Regions from separate parts of the Brevibacillus sp. HB1.1 genome, predicted to be linked through region 3. Evidence: predicted binding sites of a transcription regulator. Region 3 holds the regulator's gene; each other region holds the start of a gene.
What was found. Region 3 encodes LexA, which represses DNA repair genes until DNA is damaged. Its sites were predicted from a motif close to CGAACATATGTTCG; they were not measured.
Positions count from the first base shown of each region.

Region 1 (10,566 bases), on a different contig from region 3:
TGGGAGAGGCTCAGGTCGAAACCCAAATTTTTGGTCCCCAGGTTTCTTTTACGGAAGCCTTGGAAACCAATTTAGGGGTTCTACAGGGATATCTGTCGACTGATTTGCTTACCAACGTATCCATTACGATTGGGAAACGTAGCATGACGAATGTGGAAATATGTTACATGGAGGAACTGGCTGCTCCTGAAAATGTGCAAACCGTCATTCAGCGTATAAGCGATCTAGATATAGACGGCGTGATTGACAGCGGAAAATTGGTTCAAATGATTGATGACAATACGTTTTCTATTTTTCCGCAGCTAATCCTAACAGAACGACCTGACCATGTAAGTGAAGCCCTGTTAGAAGGAAAGGTTGTCGTGTTTGTGGAGGGGAGCCCGTTTGCTATCGTCGGTCCCAGTTCCTTCGTTGACTTTTTCAAGGCCAATGAAGATCTCTATATTCGGTGGCAAATGGCTTCTTTCATTCGATTGTTACGTTTCTCGGCCCTTTTTGTCTCTTTGTTTTTTACAGCTACTTATGTGGCTGCACTTACGTTTCACTATGAAATGATTCCATCTGCTCTCCTTGTATCGCTAGTAAAGTCTCGTTCCAAGGTGCCTTTTCCCCCGTTGTTTGAAGCTTTGCTGCTTGAGATGATTATTGAATTCTTGCGGGAGGCTGGAGCAAGACTTCCTTTCAAAGTTGGGCAAACGATAGGGATCGTCGGCGGTATCGTAATTGGACAGGCAGCCGTTGCAGCGGGTTTTACCAGTAACATCTTGATCATGATTGTGGCACTCAGTGCATTAGCTTCGTTTACTTTTCCTTCCTACATGATGAGTACGGCAGTACGCATCCTCCGCTTTCCGATTATCCTGTTAGCTGGAATTTGGGGAGGGTTTGGTATTATGCTTGGCGCGTCTTTTCTATTGATACACATTCTACGTCAATCAAGTCTGGGACGTCCGTTTTTTCTCCCGTTTTTTCCTTTTCGCTTGCAGGATTTTAAAAACAGTCTGATCCGGTTTCCTTTTGACTCTCTCGGCAAGCGTCCGGTTATGACACGTTCTCCTGACGATACCCGTGTGCCTGATGAAGTAGGGAAAAAAAGACCAGTTCAGTAGGTTAGGTGTTGAATGTGAATGTCACTATCCACTTTTCGGCGGAATAGCCATATGGCTATCAGCGTATCGCTTGCGCTATTTATGGTTCATGGCAATCAGGTTGGAATCGGCATAGCGGGCGTACAACGGTTTATTTATGATAGGGTGCAACAAGACGCTTGGATTGCGGTCATAATAGCAGGCATTATGACCCATATAGCAGCTTGGTTCATGCTAAAAATCCTAGCGAAATTCAAAGACATGGATTTGTATGACATTCATCAAAGTGTGTTTGGAAGATGGCCAGCTCGCGTACTCAATTTCATCTTTATCATATATATCATGGGTTCTGCCTTAACGATCTTGAGAGGGTACATCGAGATTATTCAGTCATGGATGTTTCCAGAAGTGCCTTCTTGGATATTAAATGCCTCCTTGCTTTGCCTGACCATTTATGGAGTGACGGGTGGCATTCGGGTGTTGGCTGGCATTAGCTTTTTTTCTGTTGGATTGACGATTTTGCAGCTGTTGCTCATGGCTTATCCCTTGCAATACGCTGATTTTCATTTATTGCAGCCAGTATTTCATCATGACATTGGACAGTTGTTGGACGGTGCGAAGAAGATGTCTTTTTCCACTATCGGATTTGAGATTATTTTGTTCATCTATCCTTTTGTGAAGGAAAAGAAAATACTACCGCGGTATGTACATGGTGGGTTGTTTATGACTACCTGCTTGTATGTTGTCGTCATGCTGGTTACACTCTTGTACTTTCAAGGCGAACAGCTTCAGCATCTTATCTGGGCAACGTTCATGATGATGAAAATTGTAGAGTTTCCGTTTTTGGAGCGTTTTGAGTTTGTCTCCATTTCACTGTGGATGCTCGTCATGCTGGATAATTTGCTGATGGACTTGTGGATAGCCATGCGGGGGGTTCACCATATTAGTGGGGTCAAGGAAAGAATGGCCCTTTTCGGGATTGTTGGTGTCATGTTTTTTGCTAGCAACTTTTTGGAAACACGCCAGTCGATTAATCTCATCACGGATATTTTCGGTGGAGTAGGTTTCTATATCATTTTTATTTATCCTATCGTGCTTTATGTAGTGATTCGGCTGTTTCGGAAAGGAGCAGTCCGGACATGAAAAGGTTACGTTTGCTTGTTCACTATTTATTAGTGGTCGTGTTATTGAACGGCTGTGGGGAACAACATGTATTAGAAAAGTTGGGACTGGCGGTTGCAGTGGGGTACGATCTTAGTAAAGACGGAAAGCTTTTAGGTACCACGGTATTTTATCAAATTGATCCGGAGGCACGTGAGTTGGTTACTGTGATTTCTGGCACAGCGCATACAAGCAAAGGACTTACCGTTGCACAGAACAGGGAGTCTTCCAAAAAAATTGTAGGCGGTCAAATTCGCGTCGTGGTCTATCATGATGAGCTAGCGCGTAAAGGGATCCTTTCTCTTGTGGAAAACTTAACGCGTGATGCCTCCATTGGAAGCAATGTCTATTTAACTGTAGCCAAAGGGCGAGCTTATGATATTTTGACACATCGCTATCCCGAGAACAGCAACATTGGAATTTACCTCTATCAAGCCATACGACAGAACGTCGATGGAGAGAATATGATCTCCTCGAAACTTCATGAGTTTATGAAAGATTTTTATGCAATCGGGAAAGATCCTGTGATGCCTTATATCGAAAGAGTAAAGAATGAATTGCATATTAATCAAATTGGTCTGTTTCGAGATGATCGATTGGTGGCAGAGATTACAACAAGGGAGGGATTTTTCCTCAAGGTATTACGTGAGCGTTACAATAAGGGAGAATTGGAAATAAACATTTCCCTCGATAAAAAGCGTATTTTTACTGTCATTGAACATATCTCAAGCAAAAAGCAAATGAAAGTGCTGGATTTGGAGAAACCAAGATTTTCTGTGAAAGTCAAGATGACAGCGCAGATTCAGGAAATGGCTGAAAAAATTGATTTATCAAAGCCTGAGCAATTGAAAAAGGTACAAAAAGCAATCGAACTGGCAGTGAAAAAAGAGACGGAACATTTACTGGAAAAGTTAAGAAAATACGACGTAGATCCGGTAGGATTTGGGGAAATCTACAATATAGCCAGTCAAAAGAGCGGGAAAAAGAAATTGAGTAAAGATGAATGTCGGGAAATCATCAAAAGGGCGAAATATGATGTAGATGTCGAGATCAAGATTTTACGTACAGGCGTCATTGGGTAATCACAGGACCGTTTGAAAAGGCATGGATCGGAGAGATTTTCCGCTCATGCCTTTTTTTGTTTTCAACACTTTGCCACATCAGATAGCCCGATGGAGCCATATAGATTCTCGTAGTATTTTGATAGGATTAAGGACGAAATAAGGAAGCAGGTGATAGGGTGACATATAACATCAGACATTATGCGGTTGTGTTTTTGCTCGCCTTCTTACTTGTACTGACAACGGGTATGACGACTGCTTACGCCCATGCTGGGTTGATGAGCAGCTCACCGCAAGATGGTGAGGTACTGAAGGCGAATCCGGGACAATTTTCTGCGCGGTTTACCGAAACATTGGAGCCAGACCTCGTTACCGTTCGTCTATTTGACTGGGACGGCAAGGAAATAAAAGTAGAGCGGCCGACATTGCAGCCGGGTGATGCCTCGCAGTTAAATGCGAATCTACCGAGCGATTTGGCTGAAGGGACGTATTCGGTTATCGTGTCGGTCGTTTCCGAGGATGGACATCCAATTGAAGAGAAGCTCACGTTTTCCATCGGACAAAAAAGTGCGGTCGTGGTTCCGCCAAGTGAGCAAAAAGCAGATTCAAGCTACTTGATCATGTACCGCTATTTAGCGCAAGGGATTATTCTCGTAGGTGGCGGCTTGTATCTGGTAGCGTGGGCAGCACAGCGTCATGGCTTGCCTTCGCTTGCCCAGCTCATCGGGATTGGCAGACAAATCGGATGGAGTTTGGCGATAATCGGACTTATTTTTTTGTGGTTCTTGTATGACGAAGCGTTAACGGTTGTATCACTTACGCAAGCACTGTGGCAGATGGACGGGAACTTGCTCAGTCAGTCTCCGTTTGCGATCATGCTGCTGGTGTCCTTTGCATTACTGCTATTGATGGCGATCCCCAATATGGTGTCTGGCTGGTATGTGGGAATCTGGATTCTCGTGATCAGCGCACAAGCTTTTGGTGGTCATGCATGGGGCATTGCTCCTGTCTGGCTGTCCATTTTGCTGAGACTGTTGCATGTATTGACGGTCGCCGTGTGGATGGGGGCACTTGTCTACTTGCTACTAACAGTCAAGGTAGCTGAAAGAGGACAGGAGTCGTTCAAGAGGTTCTTTTTGCAGACAGTTGCTGTGGCGGCAGTGCTTGCTGTTGTGACGGGTGTTGTCATGCTCATCGTGCAGACGGATGTCATGAGTATTTTCCAGAGTACAGCGGCATGGAGCTATCTGTTATATGGAAAAATAGCAAGTGTCTGCCTCATACTTCTTCTAGCCTTTAGGCAAACAAGACGTTGGCGGACGAAAAATACCTTGCAGCCCGCTTACTTGCGTTGGGAAATAATATTCGGGATTATCGCTGTTCTGGCTGGACTTTGGATGAGCCAGATCAACTACCCGACTGCGACGACAAATAATCAGGCCGTGATTCAAAATGATAAAAACTAGGGAGGATTTCATACGATGAAAATGACAAAATGGATGAGCAGTGTACTGGTAGCAGGTGCAGTTTTGACATTGGCGACAGCAGCACAAGCACATGTGAACGTATATCCGAAAGAGACTACTACAGGCTCCTATGAAAAATACTCAGTGCGTGTCCCAGTAGAAAAAGACGTCAATACGACAAAAGTGAAGCTGGAATTCCCGGTAGGTGTGAAGGTAAATACTGTACAACCGATTCCGGGCTGGACCTACGAGTTCGAAAAAGATAAAGACGGTGTGAACACAGCGCTTGTGTGGACAGCAACAGAAGGCGGAATCAAGGCGCATGAGTTCCAAGAGTTCACGTTTGTAGGGGCAAACCCGAAAGAAGAAGGCCAATTGGCTTGGAAGGCTTATCAGACCTATGCAAATGGCGAGGTTGTGGAATGGACAGGGGACAAGGATTCCAAAACGCCAGCATCTGTTACTACCATTAAGGCTGGTGTAGGCGAAGCGGGGCATGAGCATGGACAAGAACAAAAGCCAGCAACCGCTCCTGCCGGAGAAGCGGCTGGTGCAGGCAGCAACAATACCTTGCCATTGGTACTTTCTGGTTTGGCGTTGCTGATTTCCATCGTTGGTCTGTTTAGAAAAAAAGCGTAAGTGCTTCATAATCAAGCTGTGCAGTGTGTCCAATCATGCTGCACAGCTTTTTTCCATTGTATGACAATTAAAATCATTCTATAATAGCTGTAATTACTTTCGGAGGTGCATATCACATGTTAAAAACACTATTCAGAGCAAGCAAGTACACAGAAGGAAAAATAGGAACGGCAGCATGACGCGTACGCATTTTGCACAGTAGAGGATTGTAGAGTAACAATCAGTATGTGATAACGGAACGCGTCATCTGCCTAAAAAAGGTGGATTCTGCTTCCATGTCTATGAATGCGACAAAAGTATATACGATCAAAAGCTTTTTGACTTCCCTGGCCAATACGACCATGTTCACGACCTATGCGCTTTACTACATCGTGACACTGGGTTTTAACCCGTTTGAATTGCTTTTGATCGGGACGGTATTGGAGTTATCCGTGTTGGTGTTTGAAGGGATAACAGGAGTAGTTGCGGATACGTACAGTCGCCGTCGCTCCGTCATTATCGGGATGTTTTTGCTGGGAATCGGATTTGCAATGCAGGGGATTGTTCCCACGCTTGATGCTTGGGTACCGTTTATTTCTGTCTTCGGCTTGGTGCTGTTTTCGCAAGTCGTCAGTGGTCTCGGGTATACGTTTATCAGTGGAGCGGATACTGCATGGATTGTGGATGAGGTCGGAGAAGAGAAGATCGGTACGATTTTCATGAAGGCCAAGCGCTACTCCTTGTTTGGGAATCTGCTCGGGATTGCACTGAGTGTGGCATTGGCAACACTCGCTCCCAACTTGCCTTACCTCATAGGTGGCCTCATGTATCTGGGGCTTGGTGTCTTTCTGATTCTGTGCATGAAGGAGACCGGTTTTATTCCTCGTGAGCGTGAGCAAGGTGCTTCCCACGTGAAGGAAATGATTCAGACGTGGACTTCGGGTGCCAAAGTGATTCGCAGCCAGCCGATTCTGATGTTGATCTTGTTCGTGACGCTATTTACGGGTGCAGCTTCTGAAGGGTATGACCGTTTGTGGGAAGCGCATTTGATCGCAGAAATTGGCTTTCCAGAGCTGGCTGCTATTTCGATGCCAATGTGGTTCGGGATCATTGCCGCACTCGCAAGCTTACTCGGCCTCATCGTCGTAGGCGTTGTGGAAAAAAGGCTGGATGTGAACAATGAGCGGGTTGTCCTTGTGGGCATGTTCACGTTGACGGGTCTCAAAATTGCAGCGATGATTGCTTTTGCCTTTTCTCCTAGCTTTAGCTGGGCGTTAGTAGCATTGCTGTTGATCGGTGTGATCCAGTCATTAAGCAGTCCGCTGTATGATACGTGGCTGAATCTGAACATTGAGAGCAGTGTGCGAGCGACGGTTTTGTCGATGATGGGTCAGTCCAATGCCTTGGGACAAACGGCGGGTGGTCCGGCTGTCGGATGGATCGGGACCCGGTTTTCGATTCGCGCTTCGCTGGTTGCGGCGGCCATCTTGTTGGCACCGATTCTGATTGTGTTCGGACGTGCGCTTAGAAGGCGCTGAGTTGTAACAAGCATAAGGCATGTGTCCATTTTTAGGGCGCATGCCTTTTTTGTTGAGGGAATAGTTGGGTGTTGAAAACAAACTTGCGAACAAATGTTCTCTTTTGGTATGATGATCTCAACAACAAGAAGACACATTTTGTGGTGGTGGCAGCATGATGATTTTGGAGTTGAGAAGGTACGCGGCCCGGCAGCAAGCAGTGGAGATCATCTATTTGAAGAAGAATGGAGAGGCTAGCAGGCGTACGATCCGTATTGTGCATATTGATGAGAGCAAAGGGAGCTTGAAAGCATACTGTTATAGGAGGAAGGCGTTTCGCGTGTTTGTGTTGGATAACATTTTTGCGATCGCACCTGTGTCTGGTCATTTTGCCGGATGAAAAGGAATCATCCTCCACGCCCCCAGCCTGTTCCAGCGGTACTATGTTATACTAAATAGGTAAACAACTTCAAAAAAGAGGAAGGGCGGGGACAAATTATGGAGTTCTTCATTGTCATCGTCATCATGTTTTTGATCGTAGTATTTGTCTTGGCGTCCAAAGCTGCAAAAGGCGGAAGTGGGCGCTCTCATTCCTCTTCAGACAGTGGGGGCGGAGCCTTCTATGTCGACAGCAATCACAATCACCATCATCGAAATCACGACTCAGGCGATCGTTGGGATAGCTATGACAGCGATAGCGGAAGTGGTGGAGACAGTGGTGGTGGCGGAGATAGCGGAGGAGGCGGCGGCGGGGGAGATTGACGCTGTTGCATTTTGTTTCATTATGGTACAATAATTGGGAAATATGATTCCAAACCTGAATGATAGGTTTGCTAAAGGAGAGATGTTTTATGGTAGCCATCAAATTTGTTCAGAGTGTCGTAGTCGGGGTCACAGGAATCCTCCTTTCAAGCGAACAGTAATATCGTTCACCAAATGAGGATTCGACTGTGACTGGTTCTGGCTGATAGCCATATATTTAACCAATTGCAGGGGGAATCCGCAGTGAATCAACTAACCAATCAACAAGTATTGCAATCTATGGGCTGGAATGAGTATTTTGCTAATCATTTTGCCCCTTATGCCGAGCAAGGCTACAGTGTGGGACGTATCACACTCGAACATAAACGTATTTATCGTCTGTGGAGTGAGCATGGTGAACTCTTGGGCGAAGTAACGGGTAAGCTTCGTTATGAAGCCATCGGACGAGAAGATTTTCCGGCTGTCGGGGACTGGGTAGTGATCAGTGCCCGTCCTGAGGAAAAGAAAGCTTCCATCCACGGACTTCTTCCACGTAAGAGCAAGTTTTCCCGCAAAGTAGCTGGGGATACAGTGGAAGAGCAGATTGTGGCCGCAAACGTCGATACCGTTTTCCTTGTGAATTCCTTAAATAATGATTTAAATCTGCGCAGGATAGAACGTTATCTCATTCTTGCGTGGGAAAGTGGAGCCAATCCGGTGATTGTGCTATCCAAAGCAGATTTGTGTGACGATTTGGATGCATGTTTGGCAGAGATAGAATCAGTCGCAATCGGAGTGCCTGTTCACGTAGTCAGTGCTGAGCAGGGAGAAGGACTGGATCAGCTCGACCCTTATCTGGGCGAGGGCCAGACGATTGCCTTGATGGGTTCCTCTGGTGTTGGCAAATCCACGTTGATCAATAAATTGAGCGGAGCGGAAATGCAAAAAGTCAGTGGCGTGCGCGAAGGTGATGACCGTGGCCGCCATACGACGACCCATCGCGAACTGTTCCGATTGCCGAGTGGTGCTCTGATGATCGATACACCGGGCATGAGGGAGCTGCAGCTCTGGGAGGCAGATGAAGGCTTCCGCGGTGCCTTTGACGATATCGAGTCCATTGCGGAAACATGCCGTTTCAATGATTGTAAGCATATGCGAGAGCCTGGCTGTGCTGTTCAAGCTGCCATCCAATCTGGATCATTGGAAAAAGCACGCTTTGACAGTTACCTGAAGCTTCAACGAGAATTGGCACATCTGGCGCGCAAAGAAGACGCAAGGCTTGCAGCTGCTGAAAGGGATAAATGGAAAAAGATCAACGTTCAAATGCGGGAGAAAAAACCGAAGCGATAAACACGAGAGCCCTTGAGAAATCAGGGCTCTTTCCTTTATATGGACAAGTAAGCGCTTCCTTTTGTTTTCAAAAATTAACGCTTGCTCATAACGCGAGAGTTATGATAGATTTGGTCAATACTCGTTATTACACTTCGAAATAAATAGATATAGGTAGCTCGTATAATTTTGGGAATAAGGCCCATCCGTTTCTACCAGGTGACCGTAAATCACCTGACTACGAGTGAAAGTGCGTCTAGGGTTCCGTTTCTTTCCTATTCGAATAATAGGGTTGAAAGAAAGCTGGTCCGAGCGACGCAGGCACGATTGATGTGTCACACCTAAGGGATAAAAGCCCAGAGGGACAGTTTCACTTGGCGTTGGTTTGTTACGTAGCCCGCTTGTGACACTGTCCGCTCTGGGCTTTCTATATTTCAGCAGGCTACAGATATAAAAGTGGCCGGAACCATACCCGAGGAGGAAGAATTGATGAAAGAATTACAAGAGCGCATCGTACAGGACGGCAAGGTACTGTCGGCATCCGTTTTGAAGGTGGATGCGTTTTTGAACCACCAGGTAGATCCACAATTGACGATGAAGATCGGACAGCGTTTTGCCGAGCTGTTCGCTGGTGAAAAAATCACAAAAGTCGTGACGATTGAGGCAAGTGGCATTCATTTTGCAATGGCGACTTCCTTTGCGTTGGGTGTTCCCTTTATCTACGCGAAAAAGAAAAAAGCTGTCACGTTGACAGAGGAAGTATACTCTGCTCCTGTTCATTCCTTTACTCGCCAGGAAACGTATCAAATCAGTGTTTCCCGTCAGTATTTGTCTAAAGAAGACCGCGTATTGATTGTCGATGACTTCTTAGCTACGGGAGCTGCTCTGGTGGGACTTACGAATATTATCAAAGATGCCGGTGCTCATCTCGTCGGGGTTGGCGCTGTTATCGAAAAAAGCTTCCAGGAAGGCCGTGGTCTCTTGGAGCAAGCTGGCGTACGAATCGAATCATTGGCACGTATTGAATCGATGTCACCAGAAGGCATTCACTTTATTGAAGAAGAGCCTGCACGCGTATAATCAAAAAATGAATAGGAGGTAAGGGTTCACTCATGCTAGCCAAACATAAAATTGTTACTTTGGGCTTACAGCACATCCTCGCCATGTATGCAGGAGCAGTCGTCGTACCGTTGATTATCGGTGGTGCTCTGAATCTGACTCCTACGCAAATCGCTTATTTGATTGCTGCCGACCTTTTCACATGTGGAATCGCGACGCTCTTGCAAGTCCTTGGCACGCGTTATACAGGGATTCGCCTTCCCGTTGTGCTAGGATGTACGTTTACGGCAGTAGGACCGATTATCGCGATTGCTTCTACGAGCAATTTAGCGACCGCTTACGGTGCCATCATCATATCGGGTATATTCGTTGTCTTGGCAGCTCCACTGTTTGGCAAGCTGCTGCGCTTTTTCCCAACCGTGGTACAAGGTTCAGTCGTTACGATCATTGGTCTGTCGCTCATTCCCGTTGCGATGAACAACGCCGCTGGCGGACAAGGCATGCCGGACTTTGGACAACCGCACAA
Region 1 covers NZ_JABMIV010000010.1:212,296-222,861, forward strand. The annotation lists gene HPY27_RS23450 (spore germination protein) at 1-1,109, shown strand, start outside; gene HPY27_RS23455 (GerAB/ArcD/ProY family transporter) at 1,128-2,231, shown strand; gene HPY27_RS23460 (Ger(x)C family spore germination protein) at 2,228-3,331, shown strand; gene HPY27_RS23465 (copper resistance CopC/CopD family protein) at 3,490-4,776, shown strand; gene HPY27_RS23470 (YcnI family copper-binding membrane protein) at 4,792-5,415, shown strand; gene HPY27_RS23475 (MFS transporter) at 5,691-6,932, shown strand; gene HPY27_RS23480 (WYL domain-containing protein) at 7,087-7,311, shown strand; gene HPY27_RS23485 (hypothetical protein) at 7,410-7,673, shown strand; gene rsgA (ribosome small subunit-dependent GTPase A) at 7,917-9,002, shown strand; purine riboswitch at 9,141-9,242, shown strand; gene HPY27_RS23495 (xanthine phosphoribosyltransferase) at 9,471-10,061, shown strand; gene HPY27_RS23500 (nucleobase:cation symporter-2 family protein) at 10,094-10,566, shown strand, end outside.
Region 1: a site for LexA is predicted at 7,019-7,032, ahead of HPY27_RS23480 (WYL domain-containing protein). Genes of this name have one in related genera too.

Region 2 (10,566 bases), on a different contig from region 3:
TTTTCTGGGAGCGGAGATTATCCGAAAGAGTTCCAGAAGTTGTACGAGGCGTTTTCCACGATCAAGAAAGATTACATCCAAAATGTCACCAATGAGCAATTAGTAGAAGGTGCAATTGGCGGAATGGTCGGGTCGCTCGAAGATCCGTACAGTGATTACATGGACCCTCGTTCTGCTGAGGAGTTCACATCTACCCTACACTCGACTTTCCAAGGGATCGGGACAGAAGTTACGATGCAAAATGGTCGGGTAACGGTTGTTTCACCATTCAAAAACTCTCCAGCGGAGCGTGCAGGGCTGCGACCAAACGACCAAATTTTGAGTGTAAATGATGAATCTCTTGAAGGATTGGACCTGCATCAGGCAGTGACGAAGATTCGCGGGCCTAAAGGTACAAAGGCGGTTCTCAAAGTAGTGAGAGCCGGAGTGCCAGAGCCTCTTACCATCGTGTGTGTGCGGGATGATATTCCGATTGAGACGGTAAACAGTCAGATACTCGAGAAGAACGGTGTTAAAGTAGGCGTAATCAACATTACCCAATTCTCTACAGACACAGCTAAGCACTTCAAAGAACAGCTGGCTGCTCTCGAGCAGAAGGGAATTGGCGGTTTGGTAATTGACGTTCGAGGCAATCCGGGCGGGTATTTGCTGGCTGTGAAAGAAATCGGAGAAATCCTCGTACCGAATAAAGGCAAGATCGTGCAAATCGAGTATGGAAATGGCGGACAGCAAAAAGAAGAATATTTCTCGACAACAGAAGCTGCTAAGTCTTATCCAATCTCAGTACTGATTAATGGCGGAAGCGCCAGTGCTTCGGAGATTTTGGCAGGTGCCATGCGGGATAGCGGTAACTACAAGCTGGTCGGCGAGAAGACCTTTGGTAAGGGAACCGTTCAGAGTACAATGGAAATGAACGACAAGAGCCAATTGAAGCTGACGATTGCCAAGTGGGTCACGCCGAAGGGCGAATGGGTCCATAAAAAAGGCATTACGCCAGATTTTGCAGTCAAGCAACCAGACTATTTCAACGCAACTCTGTTGCCGGCAGATAAAGTATTGCAGCGCGACATGGCTGGTACTGACGTGAAAAACCTGCAGCTCATCCTGAAGGGCTTGAATCTGTCCCCAGGACGCGAAGATGGCTATTTTGATGAAAAGACAGAGGAAGCAATCAAGCAGTTCCAAACCTCCAGCAAGCTTGAGGTAACTGGTAAAGTAGACGCGAAGACACGCTCTTCGCTGGAAGAAAGTCTCCGTAAAACGATGACGAAGCCAGAAAATGACCTGCAATTGCAAAAAGCTCTGGATGTAGTTACGGGCAAGTAATGAATAATCAAGAAAATGGAAGCAGGTAATTCCCTGCTTTCCGTAGAAATGATAACCACGGCAAATCAAATGCCGTGGTTTTTCTTTCTTTTAGTTGAGGTGAGGCAATTGGCGATACAGGCAGATATGCTTACCATTGCATATGGCTTTGCCGCATTTTTTATCAATCCTGTTTTCTATCTCTTTCTGGTTTTTATTTATTTGCATTATCGCAGACAGATGAACCTGGAAAGACAGCTTTTTTCTGCACGCATTCAGTCACCCTTGCTCTCGACGATACGGGCAGTAGGGATGGGCTTGGTGGGAGGCTTGCTTATTTCTCTTCTTAGTGCAGGACTCGGCGTGGTCGTGCAAGCACAGGATTTGTGGATACTATGGGGATTGGCGCTCATCTTGGCGTTGATTCGTTTACGGTTTCTCTGTTTCGCATATGCTGCAGGGATTTTGGCGATTTTACACGCGATCACACAGGTCATTCCACCGGTTACGGATGTTCCTGGATTGAGCTATGTCTGGGAAATGATACGTCAGGCGAAACCTTTGCCGTTGCTTGCGTTAGTTGCGGTCATGCATCTGATTGAAGCGATGCTCGTACGCTGGAATGGTGGGCGGGACGCTTCTCCGCTATTCGTGGAAGGGCAGCGTGGTCGGATCGTCGGTGCCTATTTGCTTCATTCTTTTTGGCTGACGCCAGCCGTGTTGTTCGTACAGTTGGAGCCAGGTGCTATCAGTGGTGCATTGTATCCGGGGTGGCCGTTCTTTTCGCCGGAAGCCGCTTCATTCGGACTGATGCTTTTGCCGACGGTGACCGGGTTCTCCGATATGACGCAAACGATGACACCTTATAGAAAAGCAACGCAGGTTGCGAAAAATTTGACACTGTATGCGATTGGTTTGTTGGGGTTATGTGCTCTGGCTGTATGGTTTTATCCGTTGATCTTGCTGGCCGCGATCTTTGCACTATTCGGTCATGAGGCGTTGTTTTTCTGGAGTCAGTATCAAGAAAGAAAGCGTTCGCCTTATTTCATCCAGTCTTCACGTGGTGTAAAAGTAATGGGTGTCATTCCAGGGACGAGAGCAGAGGAAATCGGCATCACGCCCGGTGAGATTATCGTGAAAGTAAATGGCATTTCGGTGCGGGAAAAAGAAGATTTGTATCCAGCACTACAAGCCAATCCTGCCTTTTGCAAAATGGAAGTACTCACGCGTGAAGGCGAGCTGAAGTTCGTACAGTGTGCAGTCTATGCGGGTAATCATCACCAGTTGGGGATCATTGTGGTTCCGGATGCAAATACCCGTGCATTTGTTGATTTGAAACGCGCCAGTGTAGTCGAGCTGATCAAGCAAAAGCTGGAGAAGCTGAATGTAGGAGCATAAGGATAGTTGGGGAGAAGGTATGCAGTCAAAAATGCATACCTTCTTTTTTTCTAGAAAAGCTTGTCCATTCGGAAACTTACTGGTGGCAGTTGCGTCTCAATGTAGGAGGAAAAAAGAGGGAGTGGGTTCGGTGTTCAAAGTGAAAAGAACGGTCTCGTGGTTTTTGTCGGGTACATTAGCTGCAGCCACAATTTTTGCCTCCCCCTTATCAGGAGTAGGCGCAACGAGTCCTGTGACCGTAGCGCAGGCTCAATCGGTTGTGGCTGTCCCGATGCACGTGACGAAAGGTGTCCAAAAGCTAGTCAAGCTTTTACCGGAGCTGTCTTCGCGCTATGTCGTTTACGGTGGCGATGTGGATGGACCTGGTGTTAGCGGGGTGGTGGTCACGTTTGCACAGTCTGCTGCTGAGGCCGAATCGTCCATGGATGATGCGATTTTCGACGGACAGACAGGGGAGTTGCTCAGACTGAAACTTACTCCGAAAATAGCAACAAAGCCTGCCTACCCGACTGAGCAGCAGGCCAAAACACGTGCGCTGGCTTTTGTCGCTGGTTTGCAGGGAACAGGTACAGGTAACGCCTATCAAGCGAGAGAGGTATATAAAAATAAGGACCTGTTGACGGTTCGACTGGTGCGAGTCCTGAATAATGTTGTACTCGATGACGATTATGATTGTCTCGTCAGTTTTGATGCATCGGGAAGAATTGTTTGGTTTTCCACTTTTGATGGCAGGCTATACGAAAAAGTAAGTCCCGCTTCACTCCCATCTCCACAGCGCGTCATCTCTTCCGAACAAGCTGTACGAAAGTGGCAAGAAAGCCGTCCATTGGAACTTGTTTATTTATTGCCCATTCATAAGCAAAGCGATCAGGTAGAAGCAAAGCTTGCTTATGTCCTGAAAAATGGAATTATAACGCAGCAACATACAGGTAGTGCATTAGATGCCTTTAGTGGCAAACGATTAGTAACAAAGAATACCCGAGGGACAACCAATCCGTCTCAGACCATCAATGTGACAGGAACAGGTGAGAAGTGGGTAGCGCAAACAGAGTCGCAAGCGCGTGATTTGTTACGCATGTTGTTTCGAATCGAAACAGAAAAGCTGTCGCTATCCATCTACGAGGCGAGTTACGATGATGGTCCAGCCCTTCGTTATTTCATATGGGGAAATTTTGGTGAGGGGGTTCCCGATGCCGACAAGATATCACGAATGGCTACCTTTCCCGAGGGAAGTAGTAACGGCGAGCAGCATCATCTTCTCGTGACGGATGCAAAGACTGGTGAACTGCTTGAATTTTCTACGAGGGTGAACAATCCGCATTGGTCTAATGTGAAAACGGATAAGAAGCGAGATCGAATAGAAGCGGATGAGCTTTTGAAAAGACTGACTCCGTCTGGAAGCAATCAACTCCAAATAACGGAGGATGGAAATAAAAGGTACACCTCGATCGTAGCTGATCCTCTCGTGAACAGCATTCCGGTTTATGGGATCAATCAGAGTGTGGAGGACGGGATGTATACGATTCGGATCGATTCATGGACGGGTGCATGGGAACAGGTAAGCATAAACAAACCGGCCAGTGTCAAATACCCGGCCCATTCCCAAGCACTTAAAGAACAAGTGGCCATGACCCGTTTACTGCAAACCTTTCCACTTGAGCTGACCTACATCCACCAGCCGGATTACGAGAAAAACACGATTACATGGAAGCTCGGCTATGACCTTTCGTTTCGTCAGACTCGCTCGTATTGCTTCTGCGGGGGAGAATTTAAAGTAGATGATACATTTTATGTGGATGCGATAACCGGAAAAGTGATCGTAAACGAATAGGACCCTGTATAAGAAAAAGCCGCCTTCTCCGATTTCGAAGAGTTGCGGCTTTTTGTATACGATTCTAGGCAGTTGCTTCGAATCCCGTGATTTGGTTGAGAGCGACTTTCTTATCATCCTTGAGGACGAATTCGACTACTCCGTTTTTCATGCTGACAGCTTTGACCACGCCTGTAAGAGGCGTATTGGTAGTGGTACCGTCCGGATTCGTCTGAGACTGATTGTACGTGATGTTGTAGCCGATCATTTGCGCATAGGCAAGGGAGTTGCCCATTGTTCTGTTTTCAGGTTTCACCGTCATGCCTACGATTTCTTCGGCTTTTACGGTTGATCCATTATCCAGTTGGAATTGTGCGGTACCGTTTTTGGTGGTAAAGCCAGTGATGACGCCATTCAAGATTTCATCAACCTTGGAAACGTCGTTTTTGGTATCTGGATTGCCATCCCGGTCGACTTCCTTTGTTACTTTATAGGAAATCTCACGACCGATCATTTCCATGTACTTCACGCTGTTGTCGAGCGTATTGCCGGCCAGACCTTGCGATTCCAATCCGGAGACGTCTGCCAGCGGAATCGGTGTCGATTCGCCTGCGATACGGAAGTAGATTTTGCCTTGATCCATGTATACGGCATCAAGTACGCCTTCTTTCTTCTCCGTCTTAGTTTCTCCCGTCATCTCGTCTTTTGTAGTAAGGGAATACGAAGCAGTACGACCTACCAGCTTTTCATACTTCTCCAAAGTGACCATGCTGTTGTTCGATTGCTCCATCAGCGTGGTCATTTTTGTGATTTTTTCTACCATGGTCAGCATACTTGTTTGCTGGATGAACTGAGAGTTGTCCATTGGGGACATAGGGTCTTGATGTTTTAACTGCTCGAGCATGAGCTTCATAAAGGCATTTTGGTCGAGCTCGGTGGTGAATTCTTTTTTGCCTTTATAGCTCAAATGAGGTTGTATATATGGATTATTTTTAACGGTTGTTCCGGTATCTGACATGTCAATCCTCCCTGAAGGTGGCGAGTCTATCTGTGCATGTTTGCACTTCCTTCATCTTATATCGGACAAATCGGTGGAAAGATGAAGACAAACGTTTGTTCGAATTTTGGGCTTAAACTAGCCGGAATTGTGTTATAATGGAAGTAGAAACAGTCATGCTATGAGGAGATGAACGAGGGAATGGAGCGTTTTGAATTGGTATCGGAGTTTCAACCGTCCGGTGACCAGCCGACCGCCATTGCCGAGCTGGTGGCAGGGTTACAAGCTGGCAAGCGACACCAGACATTGCTGGGGGCGACGGGAACGGGAAAGACTTTTACGGCTGCCCAGGTAATTGCTCAGGTGAACAGGCCAACACTCGTGATGGCACACAACAAAACTCTGGCCGCTCAGCTATGTGCAGAGTTTAAGGAGTTTTTCCCGAACAACGCGGTGGAATACTTCGTCAGCTACTACGATTACTATCAACCCGAAGCATACATTCCCCACTCGGATACGTTTATTGAAAAAGACTCGAGCATTAACGACGAGATCGACAAGCTCCGTCACTCGGCTACCAGTGCGTTGTTTGAACGCCGAGATGTCATCATTGTTGCCTCCGTCTCATGCATTTACGGATTAGGTTCGCCTGAAGAGTATCGGGAGTTGCTCTTGTCTTTACGTGTTGGCATGGAAACAGGACGGGACGAGATTTTGCATCGTCTGGTCGATATCCAGTACACACGCAACGACATCAACTTCACGCGCGGTACGTTCCGTGTGCGGGGTGACGTCGTGGAGATTTTCCCTGCCTCAGAGAGTGAGCAGGCGATTCGCGTTGAGTTTTTTGGAGATGAAATAGAGCGGATTACTTCGATTGACGTACTGACCGGCGAGATTTTGGGACAGCGTGATCACATTGCCATCTTCCCTAAATCTCACTATGTGACGCGCGAGGAGAAAATGAAGCTGGCTGTCCAAAGCATCGAGGCCGAGCTGGAAGAAAGACTGAAAGAATTCCGTGATGCGGGAAAGCTCTTGGAAGCACAGCGACTGGAGCAACGTACACGGTATGATATTGAGATGATGATGGAGATGGGCTTTTGCTCCGGTATTGAAAACTACTCGCGCCATCTGACAGGACTGCCTGCCGGGCATGCTCCGTATACCTTGTTGGATTACTTCCCAGAAGATTTTATCGTCATGATGGATGAGTCGCATATGACCTTGCCACAGGTTCGGGGGATGTATAACGGTGACCGCGCACGGAAAGATGTACTGGTCGATCACGGATTCCGTCTGCCTTCTGCACGCGATAACCGCCCACTCAAGTTCGAGGAGTTTGAAGGAAAGCTGAAACAAGCGATTTACATTTCAGCTACGCCGGGTCCTTATGAGCTGGAGCACAGCCCAGAAATGGTGCAGCAGGTGATTCGTCCGACAGGCTTGATTGACCCAACGGTTACGGTACGTCCGATCAAGGGACAGATTGACGATTTGATTGGCGAAATCCAAGCCACGATTGCGAAAAATGAGCGGATTCTCGTCACGACTCTGACGAAGAAAATGTCTGAGGATTTGACGGACTATCTGAAAGAAATCGGAATCAAGGTCCGCTATCTTCACTCGGATATTAAAACGATTGAGCGGATGCAAATATTACGTTCATTGCGCTTGGGTGAGTTTGACGTGCTAGTCGGAATCAACCTCTTGCGGGAAGGCTTGGACTTGCCGGAAGTATCGCTTGTGGCGATTTTGGATGCAGACAAGGAAGGCTTCCTGCGCAATGAGCGTTCGCTGATTCAGACGATTGGTCGGGCTGCGCGGAACTCAGAGGGACGCGTTATCATGTACGCGGACAAAATGACAGATTCGATGACCTCTGCGATTCGAGAGACAGAACGTCGTCGTTCCATTCAGATGGCTTACAATGAAGAGCACGGCATCACGCCGCAAACCGTGAAAAAGTCCGTCCGCGAAGTGATCGAGGCGACCAAGGTAGCGGAGGAAAAAGCAGATTACTTGCCACATGCAGACTTTAAGAAAATGCCGAAGAAGGATCGCGTGGCTGTTATAGAACGTATGGAAGAAGAAATGAAGGAAGCGGCACGCAACCTTATGTTCGAGCGTGCGGCCGAATTGCGTGATTTGATTCTTGAGCTGAAGGCGGAACTCTAAGGAGAGGTTTTTTTCATGCCATTAGAACATATTGTCGTAAAGGGTGCACGTGCCCACAATCTGAAAAATATTGATGTAGTCATTCCGAGGGACAAATTCGTCGTTCTGACGGGTTTGTCTGGCTCGGGTAAGTCCTCGCTTGCTTTTGACACGATTTACGCAGAGGGACAACGACGCTATGTCGAGTCTCTGTCTGCATACGCCCGTCAATTTCTTGGGCAGATGGACAAGCCGGACGTGGATTCGATTGAGGGACTTTCCCCTGCGATCTCGATTGACCAGAAAACAACGAGCCGCAACCCTCGCTCCACGGTAGGTACGGTTACGGAAATCTACGACTATTTGCGCCTTTTGTATGCGCGTGTTGGGAGAGCGGTTTGCCCGGAGCATGGCATCGAGATCCAATCTCAGACCATTGAACAAATGGTCGATCGACTATTGGAGTATCCTGAGCGCACGAAAATGCAGATTCTCGCGCCGATGGTACAAGGACGCAAGGGAGAGCACGTCAAGTTGTTCGAGGACATCCGCAAGCAAGGTTTCGTCCGTGTGCGGGTCAATGGTGAAATTACCGATCTGTCCGAAGACATCAAGCTGGAAAAGAACAAGAAGCATAACATTGAGGTTGTCGTTGACCGGATCGTCGTGAAGCCGGATGTACAGGCGCGTCTCGCAGACTCCTTGGAAACGGCACTTCGCTTAGCAGATGGCAAGGTCATCGTCGATGTAATGGAGCAAGAAGAGCTGCTGTTCAGTGAAAAGCATGCTTGCGCGATTTGTGGATTCTCCATCGGGGAGCTAGAGCCGCGGATTTTCTCCTTTAACAGCCCGTTTGGTGCTTGTTCGGAGTGTGATGGACTGGGTGTCAAGTTGGAGGTAGACCCGGATATGGTCGTTCCCGATGCGACGAAGACGCTCGATGATGGGGCGATTGGCGCATGGGAGCCGAAGACTTCTACTTACTATCAACAATTGTTGGAATCAGCTTGCCGCCACTTTAACATTCGGATGGATGTGCCATACGAGGAGCTTACAGCAGCGCACCGACAAATCTTGATGTACGGCAGTGAAGGCGAAAAAATTCACTTCCGCTATGAGAACGAGTTCGGGCAAGTGCGTGAGGCGGTCGTACCGTTCGAGGGTGTCGTCATTAATCTGCAACGACGTCATTTGGAGACGAGCTCAGATTACATCCGTGAACAAATCGAAGGCTTCATGAGCCAAAAGGCGTGTCCTGTCTGCAAAGGCCAACGTTTGCGTCAAGAGAGCTTGGCGGTAAAGGTCGGGGAGCGCAGCATTTCCGAGCTGACTACGCTGTCGATTCTCGATGCGCATCAGTTTGTCGGTGGGCTGGAACTGACAGAGCGGGAAACGAAGATCGCGAACCTGATCGTAAAAGAAATCAAGGCGCGACTGAACTTCTTGATTGATGTCGGACTGGATTACTTGACGCTGAGCCGTGCGGCGGGAACATTGTCCGGGGGAGAAGCGCAGCGGATTCGACTGGCTACACAGATCGGCTCTAGTCTGATGGGCGTTCTCTACATTTTGGATGAGCCGAGTATCGGACTACATCAGCGGGATAACGCGCGTCTGATCAAGACGCTGGAGCATATGACCAAGCTGGGGAATACATTGATCGTCGTCGAGCATGACGAAGATACGATGATGGCTTGCGATTATATTATTGATATTGGACCGGGCGCCGGCATACATGGCGGTCAAATTGTCGCGGCAGGAACACCGGATGAAGTCATGAAGGACCCTAACTCCTTGACTGGTGCCTATTTGAGTGGGCGCAAATTCATCCCTGTTCCGATGGAGCGTCGCAAGCCTTCGGACAAATGGATCAAGATTGAGGGCGCGAAGGAAAACAACCTGAAAAACGTCACTGCGAAGCTTCCTTTAGGCGTTTTTGTTGCCGTAACAGGTGTATCTGGTTCAGGAAAAAGTACATTGATCAATGAAATTTTGCAAAAGACACTGGCTCGCGATTTGAATAAGGCAAAAGTGAAGCCAGGGGAGCATCGTCGCATCCTAGGACTGGAGCATCTGGATAAGGTGATCGACATCGACCAATCTCCAATTGGACGTACACCGCGTTCCAATCCGGCGACATATACAGGTGTCTTTGATGATATTCGCGACCTGTTTGCTTCCACCAACGAAGCCAAAGTGCGCGGCTATAAAAAAGGTCGCTTCAGCTTTAACGTCAAGGGTGGCCGTTGTGAAGCGTGCAGTGGTGATGGGATCATTAAAATCGAGATGCACTTTTTGCCGGATGTGTATGTGCCTTGCGAAGTTTGCCATGGCAAACGCTACAATCGCGAGACGCTCGATGTAAAATACAAAGGCAAGAACATTGCAGATGTGCTGGAAATGACCATTGAGGATGGCGTAGAGTTTTTCCGCAACCTGCCAAAGATTGAGCGCAAACTACAGACGATTGTAGATGTAGGGCTAGGATACGTAAAGCTTGGGCAGCCTGCTACGACGCTCTCTGGCGGGGAAGCGCAACGCGTCAAGCTCGCTTCTGAACTGTATCGCCGCAGTACAGGACGTACGCTTTACATCCTGGATGAACCGACAACGGGTCTGCATACAGATGACATTGATCGTTTGTTGAAGGTATTGCAACGATTGGTTGAAAACGGTGAGACGGTTCTTGTCATCGAGCACAATCTCGACGTGATCAAAACGGTTGACTACATCGTGGATTTAGGACCAGAGGGCGGTACTCGCGGTGGAGAGATTATCGGAACGGGCACACCTGAAGAAGTGGCCAAACTAGAAGGCTCTTATACGGGTATCTATTTGAAGCCGATTTTGGAACGAGATAGAGAACGGACGAATGCCAAGCTAGAGCAATTCGTTTCGA
Region 2 covers NZ_JABMIV010000004.1:10,452-21,017, reverse strand. The annotation lists gene HPY27_RS12675 (S41 family peptidase) at 1-1,326, shown strand, start outside; gene HPY27_RS12670 (PDZ domain-containing protein) at 1,342-2,703, shown strand; gene HPY27_RS12665 (hypothetical protein) at 2,825-4,534, shown strand; gene HPY27_RS12660 (flagellar hook assembly protein FlgD) at 4,599-5,531, opposite strand; gene uvrB (excinuclease ABC subunit UvrB) at 5,712-7,688, shown strand; gene uvrA (excinuclease ABC subunit UvrA) at 7,704-10,566, shown strand, end outside.
Region 2: a site for LexA is predicted at 5,620-5,633, ahead of uvrB (excinuclease ABC subunit UvrB). Genes of this name have one in related genera too.

Region 3 (10,566 bases):
CAGCAGGAACTTCTTTACCCGCTAACACAATTTCTTTCACTTCGTCCAAGGTGAGAGTGGGGTATCGGAATAGAACATGGTTGGATTCTGGGAAAACGTATCTGCCGTGCGGTAAACGAATGACTGATTGATTCTGGGTATAAATCTCTACAATTTGGTGCCAGGCTTGTAACCGAATCCAATGATTCACATAATTTTCGTGGGGATAAATCCAAAATTGGGTGTAATTCGGATAAACTACTTCCGCAATAGGGGGTTCTTTCCGGAGCTTCCTCACCCATTGGAGGGTTGGCAACTGTTGTAAAGTATCCATCCACAGGCCAAGTGGCAAGAGATGTTCCCATGCGTTGAAAGAAATTTCCGATGCTTCCACGACCTGAACAGGGATCTTCATGCATCCTAGTTGGCGTAATGATTGCGTCCGATGGGCTCCGTCTAAAATCAAATATCGACCTTCCATAAGAGGGGTAACTATGATCGGATGACGCAAGACTCCTTCTTCAAGAATAGACTGGCATGTTCGGTTCAATCGCGCTGGTTCTACTCGTTCTTGAAAGGCAAGTTGGTTTACATCTACTAATCGAAGCCGAGAGAGAATTTCCACGTTTTTTCCTCCTTGATTCATGATTCAACAGATAATAACCATGTTGATTGACTTTTTATAATGCACCGGGGATTTCTGTATCTTAGCTAAAAGATATGGAGAAAATTAGGATTTTTATTGGAGAATTGGTTAACTATCACCATAAAAAGGTTCTGCTACATAATTTATCCATAATTTCCATTTATGATAGTCACCAAGGTTCATATCTATCAAAGAGAGGGTTGTATGATGGACACTTCGATATTAATCGTCGATGATGAAGAGACCATGCTCGATTTGCTAAGTATGATATTAGAGGAGGATTTCTCTGTCTCCACAGCCAGCGACGGAACAATGGCGCTTCAGTTACTTCACAATGAAGCATTTCATCTTTGTTTGTTGGACATCATGATGCCTTGGACAGACGGTTTTGATGTACTCAAAGAATTAAGACGTACAGGCGATAAAACTCCCGTGATTTTGATCAGTGCTCGAGGCGAACTGGAGGATCGGGTAGTAGGATTGGAACTAGGCGCGGATGATTATATAACGAAGCCATTTGAACCGGCAGAAGTATCGGCGCGTGTGAAAACGGTACTACGCCGGACAAGAAAGGGGCAAGAAATACAGGAGATTAAGCAATCAGGAATTCAGATTCGTCTCTTAGCAAGAGAAGTATGGGTTCATGGAAAGAAGATGAAGGTTACCCCGATTGAATTTGAAGTGCTAACCACTCTCATTCAATATCCGAATCAAGTCTTTCCCAGAGAACAACTGTTAGCCAAGGTATGGAACTACTCGTTCAATGGAGATTTTAGGACAGTGGACTCTCATATTAAAAACTTACGTATAAAACTGCGGGAAGCTGGCTTTCAAGGAGAAGGCATTCAAACAGTGTGGGGCTATGGATATAAATGGGGAGTTCAATAACGATGCATCGAGTGGCGACCAAGCTGTTAATCACCATTTTAGGTATCATGATTCTAGGGCTTGTGCTATTGGGAACCATCAGCTACCAAATTATAACTCTTCACTATCAATCCTATACGGAGCTAGCACTTGCTCAACATGCATCGACTTTTGCTCAAATGTTAAGCGTAGACTTCAATAGAAAAACTCTTCAGCATATCGGCGAAATGGAGGAAAAGTCTTCTTCTACTGTTCTTGTCTTTTCTCCCAAAGGAGAATTGCTTATTGATTCCAAACGATTACCTGATTCATTGTTTAATTTTGTTCAAAATTGGATTCAGGGAAGTCCGAATCAAAAAGCGATTCAAACGGTTTTTGAACCAGATCGTCTCATTTTAGCAAAAAGTCCCATTCAACGAGGACAAAATCTATTAGGAACGGTAGTTGTTATAACGAAACCAACTTGGCTGAAAGATACATTACAGTCTCTTCAGACAATGTTATTGCTTGCTGGCTTGGGTTCTTTACTAATCACGAGTGGGTTTGGCTTACTATTATCCAGATATATTGTAAGACCGATTGTAAACGTTATCAATGCAATTAGGCATCTCGATGAGGGTAATTATGATGTAAGAGTTGTTTTAGAAGGTAAAGACGAACTCTCTTTACTCACTCGTCAAGTAAACCAGCTCGCCAAAAGCTTGTCTTATTATCGGTCGTCCCGTCGAGAATTCCTATCTCATGTAGCTCATGAATTACGTACTCCCCTTACATATGTGAAAGGATATGCAACCCTCCTTCAGAATTCAGAAATGACGCCAAATCGCGCAAGTAAGTTAATTTCGATCATCCGGGATCAATCTGATCGGCTCGAACAAGTAGTCAACGATTTGATGACACTGAGTCGATTGGATGAAGGTAAAATTACATTAAGAAAAGAACGGGTCGCTATTCGAAGTTTATTAGAAAGAATAATCGAGGAAATGACACCACGTGCTGAAGAATTGGGAGTGAAGTTATCTCTTACAATTTGTCCTCCTGTGTACTTTTGGGTGGACCCGCAGCGGTTTCACCAAATTTTAATGAACTTAATAGATAATGCGATTCGTTATTCTCAGGGTGAAGGAACGGTTTTGATCAGTGTAACGAAAATGCTCAGAGAATCCGTAATTGAAGTAAAGGATGAGGGAATTGGAATCTCCGAGAAAGAATTAGAACTAATATGGGAGCGGTTCTATCGGGTGGAGAAATCCAGATCACGTCATACTGGAGGAAGTGGCCTTGGTTTGTCAATTGTTAAGCATTTAGTGGATTTACATGGCGGGAAAATTCAAGTACAAAGCAGCCCAAATCGGGGAACCTCATTTCGATTACATTTCCCCAATCGTAGATCAGGGAGTGAATAACCATGCGAAAAGGGGAAGGTGTCTTTTCTATAAAAAATAACCGAAAAGCCTACCGTGAGATGGAAACCCGTCTAGGTTTTTGTGCATATAACCAGTATCATTATTACATCCAGTTTACCTGCTAAGCCCTCAATCATGTTCGGCTTGTATCTGAAAACAAGAATAATAATGAAATAAGCTTCTCTCATATGGGAGAGAAGCTTATTTCATCTTTCATTACCTTGATATGACACTTGTTAGAACAGTGATTTTAAACTATTGTCCTTTGATAGTAATATCCCACATCACTGCATTTAATGGTAAGTTCATTTGCTCCGTTTAAAGGGGTTTGAAAAGAGGTAGCCTTCCAATGCCTCAGTTACATATTTTATTTTCCACATATGAACGACCATTAAAGCGTTGACAAGGTTTTAAGTATATAGGTTAAAAGCGCGTTGCGAGACATGAAACGAAAAAGCCCGCATTCAAAAAGCTTTTCGCCCGAAAGCGATGCATCCTTCCTGCTTTCAAGCAGCAGAGATTGGCTCTTTGCTCGAAGATTAATCCTTTCGCAGCAGCTGAACTCTTTGTCGTAATTCCTGGTCTGTTAACGGCTCCAATTGCAACAAAGCCTCGTATGGATCATCACCTGGGATATGAAAGTATCGAGCAAATGCAGGCTCTGTCTTGATGCCGCTTTGCTTCAGAGTCCTGATCTGTTTATACGCATCCAAGCCTCCTATGACTAACAATCGTGCTTCGATGTCCATATGACGATAGGCGTTTTGCTTTTCGACAGCTACCGGTTGAGCAAACAATTCAAACCAAAAGCCAGCTGTGAAAAACGAGATAACGCACGTGGGCGTACTATTCACATCTGAGTGTGTCACTTCAAATCCGGGCAAACAGCCAAATGCTGTACGAACAGCCTGCTCAAACTGCTCCAGATCATGACTCTCGCAAATAATATCCAGATCGCTTTGCACAACATCAATGTCCAATGGGATGGTTCCGGCAAGCACTGGATGGTAATCGGATAGTACTTCCATGATGTGCGTCTGTTGAATCGCTTCCCACGCTGCTTTTTGGCGAATCGTCCCTCTGCCCAAGTAGGAGAGATCATGCCAATTTCTCATGAGACTACCTCCATGTCTGCTTTCTTTTAAAAAAGTTTAGACAAAAGTGAATAAGTACGCAACGAAATCGATAATCACTCGTATACCTAAATGAAGGGAGTGTAGTAGATGGAAATATTTTTGTGGGTAGTGGTTGTGTTATTGTTCTTGCTAAGCATCGCAGGAATTTTCTTACCCGTTTTACCTGATACGATATTACTGTGGGCGGGCTTTTTGCTCTATCACTTTTTCATTGCAGATCCGGGAGCGGGATTGCCGGCATCCTTTTGGTGGGGAATGGTCGTTCTAAGCATTCTGCTTTACGGTGCTGACTTGCTGACGAATATGTACTTCGTGAAAAGGTATGGAGGGTCCAAATGGTCGTCCATTGCTGCTGCGGTCGGTATTATCCTCGGGATTTTCGTTTTCCCACCGTTTGGTATGCTGATCTTACCGTTCGTATTCGTCGTTCTCGTAGAGTTGATGGTGCAGAAGCAGTCGATGGAGAGAGCAGTGAAAGCGGGCGTAGGCTCACTGATCGGATTTTTAGGTAGTGCAGTCGTAAAAGTCATCTTGCAAGTTACGATGATCATCTGGTTTTTTATCGCCAGATAATAGACAGAAAACAAAAAGGACAGCCTCGGCTGTCCTTTTTTACGTGGGAACTAGTGAATGAGTCGATAAACACCGATGACTTTACCGAGAATAGTGACATGCTCCAGGATGATCGGTTCCATCGTGGCATTTTCCGGTTGGAGACGGAAGTGATTCTTTTCTTTGAAAAATCTTTTAACGGTCGCTTCGTCTTCTTCTGTCATGGCTACGACAATATCACCATTGTTGGCTACGTGCTGTTGGCGAACAATGACGTAGTCTCCGTCGAGAATTCCGGCATCAATCATACTGTTCCCGGAGACGCGCAGCATATAGACCTTGTCAGAAGTCACGATATTGTCTGGAAGCGGGAAGTACTCTTCTACATCCTCAATGGCAGTAATCGGTTGTCCAGCGGTTACTTTTCCGATTACTGGCACACGGACGACAGAGTCTTCGAAATTGTCTTGAAAACGATCTTCATCTGATAGCAATTCGATGGCACGAGGTTTGGTAGGATCTCGACGAATGAGGCCTTTTTTCTCTAAGCGTGCCAAATGCCCATGTACTGTTGAGCTGGAAGCTAGTCCAACAGCCTCCCCAATTTCACGTACAGATGGCGGATATCCTTTATCACGAACTTCCTTTCGTATGAACTCGATGATGGCTTGTTGTCTACTCGATAATTTTGACATAGAAAGACACCCCTGATTTCTCGAACATATTTTCCTATATTATACCATGGGAGCTTGCGTTCGACAAACATAAGTTCGATTATTTGTTGACATGAACATATGTTCTCATTTATTATGAGGCTACAAGTGATCAGAACGTATGTTTGTGAGGAGGCCATTATTATGAATTCATTGACAGTACGTAATCGTTTCGAGAAAAAAGAAGAACGTCGTGTTCGTTTTGGTATCACGAGAGGACAAGCTCTCTTGTTTCTTATTACATTTACTCTCTTTTTTTACCTGTTAACCGAACTAGTGTTTGCTTCTTCGCCAATGGAGGAGCCACAAGGCATAGAAGTAACCGTACAATCTGGAGATAGCCTATGGTCGTTAGCTGTTCAATACAATACAGATCAGATGGATGTTCGGGACTATATAATAGAAATTAAGGATGCGAACGGTTTAGAGAGCAACAGGATTTACCCAGGTCAGACTCTCATCCTTCCTGATACTCCGTAAGTGTTCGGCTGTCTTGCGGGATCATTCGAATGTGGTATAATGAAGCGGCACTACTACAGAGTGGGAGGAACCAGCAGTGGTATCTGACGCAGAAATTAAACGCATCAACGAATTGGTCAAAAAATCGCGCGAAGAAGGTTTGACCGAAGAGGAAAAGCTCGAACAAAAAGCATTGCGCCAAAAGTACATTGACGCCGTTAAGCTTTCATTGAGAGCAAATTTGGATTCCATCCGTTATGTGGAAGACCTTGAAGAAAATAAGCCAAAACAGTAAGATAACAATTACTGATACGACAGACATCCTCGCTTGACGCTAGGGTGTCTTTTTCTGTGACATACATAAGCTGTGATAGCCAGGGAGGGAAAGCGATGGCGTGGATAGCTGTGGCGGTTGGAGGAGCAGTTGGCTCTCTTTTGCGCTACCTATTGTCTTTGCTCGCGAATCAGCCGGGATGGCCGTGGGGAACCTGGATCGCCAATGTTTGTGGATCTTTGATCATCGGCATCTTGTTCGTGCTGGGGAAAGAACGTGGCTTTTTATCTCCGACACTCTACCTCTTATTTGCAACGGGGGTCATGGGAGGATTTACGACTTTCTCAAGCTTCTCCTTGGAAGTAGTCTCTTTTTGGGGAGAAGGCCACCTGTTACGTGGCACTTTGTACGCTCTGCTTAGTTTGGGAGTCGGTCTACTTTCTTGTGCGGTTGGAATATGGTTGGCCAGGCAATGGTCCTGAGTCGTTCAATGACACGATACATGTGAGGGGGAATGAATGTGAGTACACAGCATCGTGATTATGAATGGGAACAAAAAAAGCTGGATGAAACAATTTCAGCGATCGACGAAGAAATGGAGCAGCTTCGCAATGATATTCGCGAGGCAACAGATGATTATGTCAAACAGGTCGTTAACTATAAAAAGGCTAAGGAATTGAGCTACCTGGAAGATCAGGGTCGAGAGAAGCCTTATTTCGGCAGAGTGGATTTCTTGAAAGATGAAATCTACGAGCTGGATGAGGTCTACATAGGAAAACGGGGAATTGTACGCAGCGATACGTTTGATTCTGTCGTCGTGGATTGGCGCGCGCCTATCGCCAGTCTTTATTATTCCGGTGAGAGCAAAGAAGCGTTTTACCGGATGGGACGCGAGATCGTGCGTGGTGAAGTTCGACTAAAGCGTAATTTTGCGATCGAAGACGGAAAGATCGTCGGCATCTATGATGGAGCGGTAAAAGAAACGATTAACCGCGAGATGGGGCATCCCGACGAATTTTTGCAAGAGGGCTTCATTGATGAATTTTTGGCAGCCAATCTGAATCAGGCGAACGATAGTAGGCTAAAAGACATCGTCGCTACGATTCAATCCGAGCAGAATGATATTATCCGGGCGGAAAAAGAACGGCCCATTGTTGTGCAAGGAGTAGCGGGGAGCGGAAAAACAACCATTGCTCTGCACCGACTCTCCTATTTGATTTATAACTACCAGGATTCCATGATGTCCAAAAAGTTCATGGTGTTTGCACCTAACCGGATGTTTCTTACCTATATATCCGAGGTTTTGCCTGAGCTGGGAGTCGATGATGTTCAACAGTCTACTTTTGTAGATTGGGCAGCGCGTCTTGTGAAGCCTCTGCTGCCAAAAGGATGGAGAATCGTGAGTCCTGATAAGCCTCTTCAATTGTTCTTCGAAGAGGGGCAGGATGAGCGCCAGCAAGAAATGACACGAAACAGGCTTCGCTTTAAAGGATCGCTCGCTTGTCGGGAGGCGCTGGAGCAATACATTCGGTATATCGTCGAAACAAGAATTCCTTTCAAGAAGCTCAGCTTTTTATACAACAAAACGAAGCAAGTATTTTCGATTCCGGGTGATTTTATTCGCCAATGCTTCTTGGAGCAATTCGCCACTATGCCGTATCATCGACGGGTAGAAGCGCTTCGCAAGCATTTGAAACAAGAAATGAACAAGCAATTGTTTGCCCATTTGCGAGAGCGAAAAGTCGATTTGGACAAAGAAGGCTTGTACAAATTCGAGAAAATGCTGGAGCAGATATTAGATACGTACCTGACTTCATTTCCGAGACTGGAAATCTTCGCAGCTTATCGCGAGTTGATTGCTGACGAGGAATTGCTGCGCAAGCTCGTACCTGCTGACATTTCAGACGAAATTGTGCGTGATGTGACTCAGTCTAGCGCTGCATTGTTTGCAGAGGAGAGATTGGAGCCGGAAGATATCGCGGCATTGCTATACTTGCAGCATATTGTTGAAGGAATGAATAAGGCAGAGCATTTTGATCATACGGTCGTGGATGAAGCACAAGACTTGAGTGCGCTAGAAATAGCCGTCATTGCATTGGCAACTAAGCGAAACTCGCTAACGATCGTGGGAGATATTGCGCAAGGTATTCATAGCTACCGGGGGATTCATGCCTGGGAAGAGTTGACGAAGGGGATTTTTGCACAGCTGTTTCCTTCCTATTATACGTTGTCGCAAAGCTATCGTTCGACTATTGAGATTATGCGTTGTGCCAATGAAGTGTTGAGGCAAATTGAATTGCCCGAGACAGTATTGGCAAAACCGGTTTTGCGACATGGTGAAAAACCAATCATGGTCAAGGCTCGCTCACGAGCCCAACTGTGGGAGGACATCTCTTCGCGTGTGGTTGCCTACCAGTCGGAAGGCTTCAAAACGATTGCGATCGTAGCGAAAACCATTCAAGCGAGTAAAAAAGCACATAAAGGCCTGCAAGACAAAATAGCTGATCTAACCCTGTTAGGAACAAAAGATAACCAATTTCCGGGTGGCGTAACCATCATGCCTGCTTTCTTAACAAAAGGCTTGCAGTTTGATGTGGTCATTCTACTGGATGTAGACGCCTATCAAAATAATGAATGGGACGCAAAACTGTTGTATGTCGCGATGACACGTCCTGTCCATCGCCTTGTTATGACGCAGGTTGATGACGTATCTTCCCCGTTGCTGAAAGATTTACCGACAGCGCTGTTTAGCATGTCTACTGACGAATAAGATTCTCATCATCAAAGAAAACCCTCTGCCTGTAAAAAAGCAGAGGGTTTATCTGTATCATGCTTAGTGGTCGCCTGTGTTACCTTTGGAAGGGTTGGTAATTACAAAACCTTCTTGTGGCAAGAAAAGGTAATCAATGATGATGCCATCCAGCAATGGCTCATCCTTTTTCACGATCACATCGATCTCTTTGTCGGTCGAGATCACAACATCTTCTTCTGTTGGCTTGTCCAGAGCGAGTCCGTAGTGTGCATGATCACCGTGAGAGTGAGTAATATAAACGCGCAGTTTCAATTCTTTGTCTTCTTCTGCCTCGATGATTGGAGCCAATTGCTTGGCAGCGTTACGAGTGATTTTTAGTTTCACAGGTCAAATCCCCTAACTGTATGTAAGTTACCCTTTCATCTTAGCAAGAGGGAAAACAGGATGCAATGTTGAAAGTGTTACGATATGTCTAGAGAATGACAATACGGTGGAAGGAGAGTCATCTATGAAAATCGATTTGCGCAGCGATACCGTTACGAAACCAACCGAGGAGATGCTTCGAGCGATGGTGGAAGCGGAGGTTGGTGATGATGTTTATAGAGAGGACCCAACTGTCAATCGTTTGGAAGCGATTGCGGCAGAAATACTCGGAAAGGAAGCTGCTCTGTTCGTAACAAGTGGAACGCAAGGCAATCAGGTCGCTGTTTTGACGCATTGTGTTAACGGAGACGAGGTCATTGCGGAAGCGGATTCGCACATTTTTTACTATGAGGGCGGCGCTATGTCGGCATTGGCTGGCGTACAAACAAGGACGCTGGTTGGAGAACGTGGTGCTCTACGTGCAGAAGATGTAGAGAGGGCGATTCGGGGCAACAATATCCATTTTCCTCGCACAAAATTGATCTGTCTCGAAAATACGCATAATCGCGCTGGCGGGGCGGTAATCTCTGTTGCGCAAATGAAGAGTGTCTATGATACAGCACAAAAACACGGTATTCCCGTTCATTTGGACGGTGCTCGTCTCTTCAATGCGGCTGTGGCTCAAGGTGTTGCAGTCAGTGAGCTAAGCGCTTTTGCCGATACCGTCCAGATTTGTTTGTCCAAAGGGCTGAGTGCTCCGGTGGGTTCCATTTTGGCTGGAGATCGTGCGTTTATCGAAGAGGCGAGATGGTGGAGAAAAAAAGTAGGAGGCGGGCTGCGTCAGGCAGGGTATTTGGCAGCACCAGGCATTATCGCTCTGACACAGATGGCCGAACGATTGGCAGAAGACCATGAAAGGGCACAGCAATTGGCAAAAGGCTTGCGCCAGCTATCGCTTCAGGTCGAGCAAGTCGAGACGAATATCGTGCTGGTGAATACAGACTCGATTGGGCAAACAGCTGTCGCCTTCTTGGAGCGTTTGGAGGAAAAAGGAGTGCTCGCTGTTGATTTTGACGAGTACGTCATTCGCTTTACGACGCATCGACACATTAGCGATCAACATATCAAGACCGTTGTGGAAGCAGTCGAGCAATTATTGGAAACGCTGTAATCGTTTCAACCACTTGTAGCCAGTCGAAGGGAAGACTGGCTTTTTTCTTTGTCGCAACAACGAATTCCAAATAGTTAGACAATTTGTACAAAATAAGAGTCTCTATGCGCTCTGTTTTTCGCCATACCGTCTGATTTGTTTCGTCTACACTTGCGTTATCATGGTAGTGTGATAAAGCGATAGCGTTTACTGGTGTATGGAATCGAATGGAATCAAGGGGGATGGTCTCAATGAGAAAGAGGATGAGC
Region 3 covers NZ_JABMIV010000001.1:272,986-283,551, reverse strand. The annotation lists gene HPY27_RS01205 (ParB N-terminal domain-containing protein) at 1-604, opposite strand, end outside; gene HPY27_RS01200 (response regulator transcription factor) at 830-1,513, shown strand; gene HPY27_RS01195 (sensor histidine kinase) at 1,516-2,898, shown strand; gene HPY27_RS01190 (DUF4269 domain-containing protein) at 3,438-4,013, opposite strand; gene HPY27_RS01185 (DUF456 domain-containing protein) at 4,122-4,607, shown strand; gene lexA (transcriptional repressor LexA) at 4,658-5,281, opposite strand; gene yneA (cell division suppressor protein YneA) at 5,444-5,779, shown strand; gene HPY27_RS01170 (DUF896 domain-containing protein) at 5,856-6,053, shown strand; gene crcB (fluoride efflux transporter CrcB) at 6,149-6,514, shown strand; gene HPY27_RS01160 (HelD family protein) at 6,553-8,802, shown strand; gene HPY27_RS01155 (HesB/IscA family protein) at 8,866-9,168, opposite strand; gene ltaE (low-specificity L-threonine aldolase) at 9,293-10,318, shown strand; gene HPY27_RS01145 (peptide ABC transporter substrate-binding protein) at 10,549-10,566, shown strand, end outside.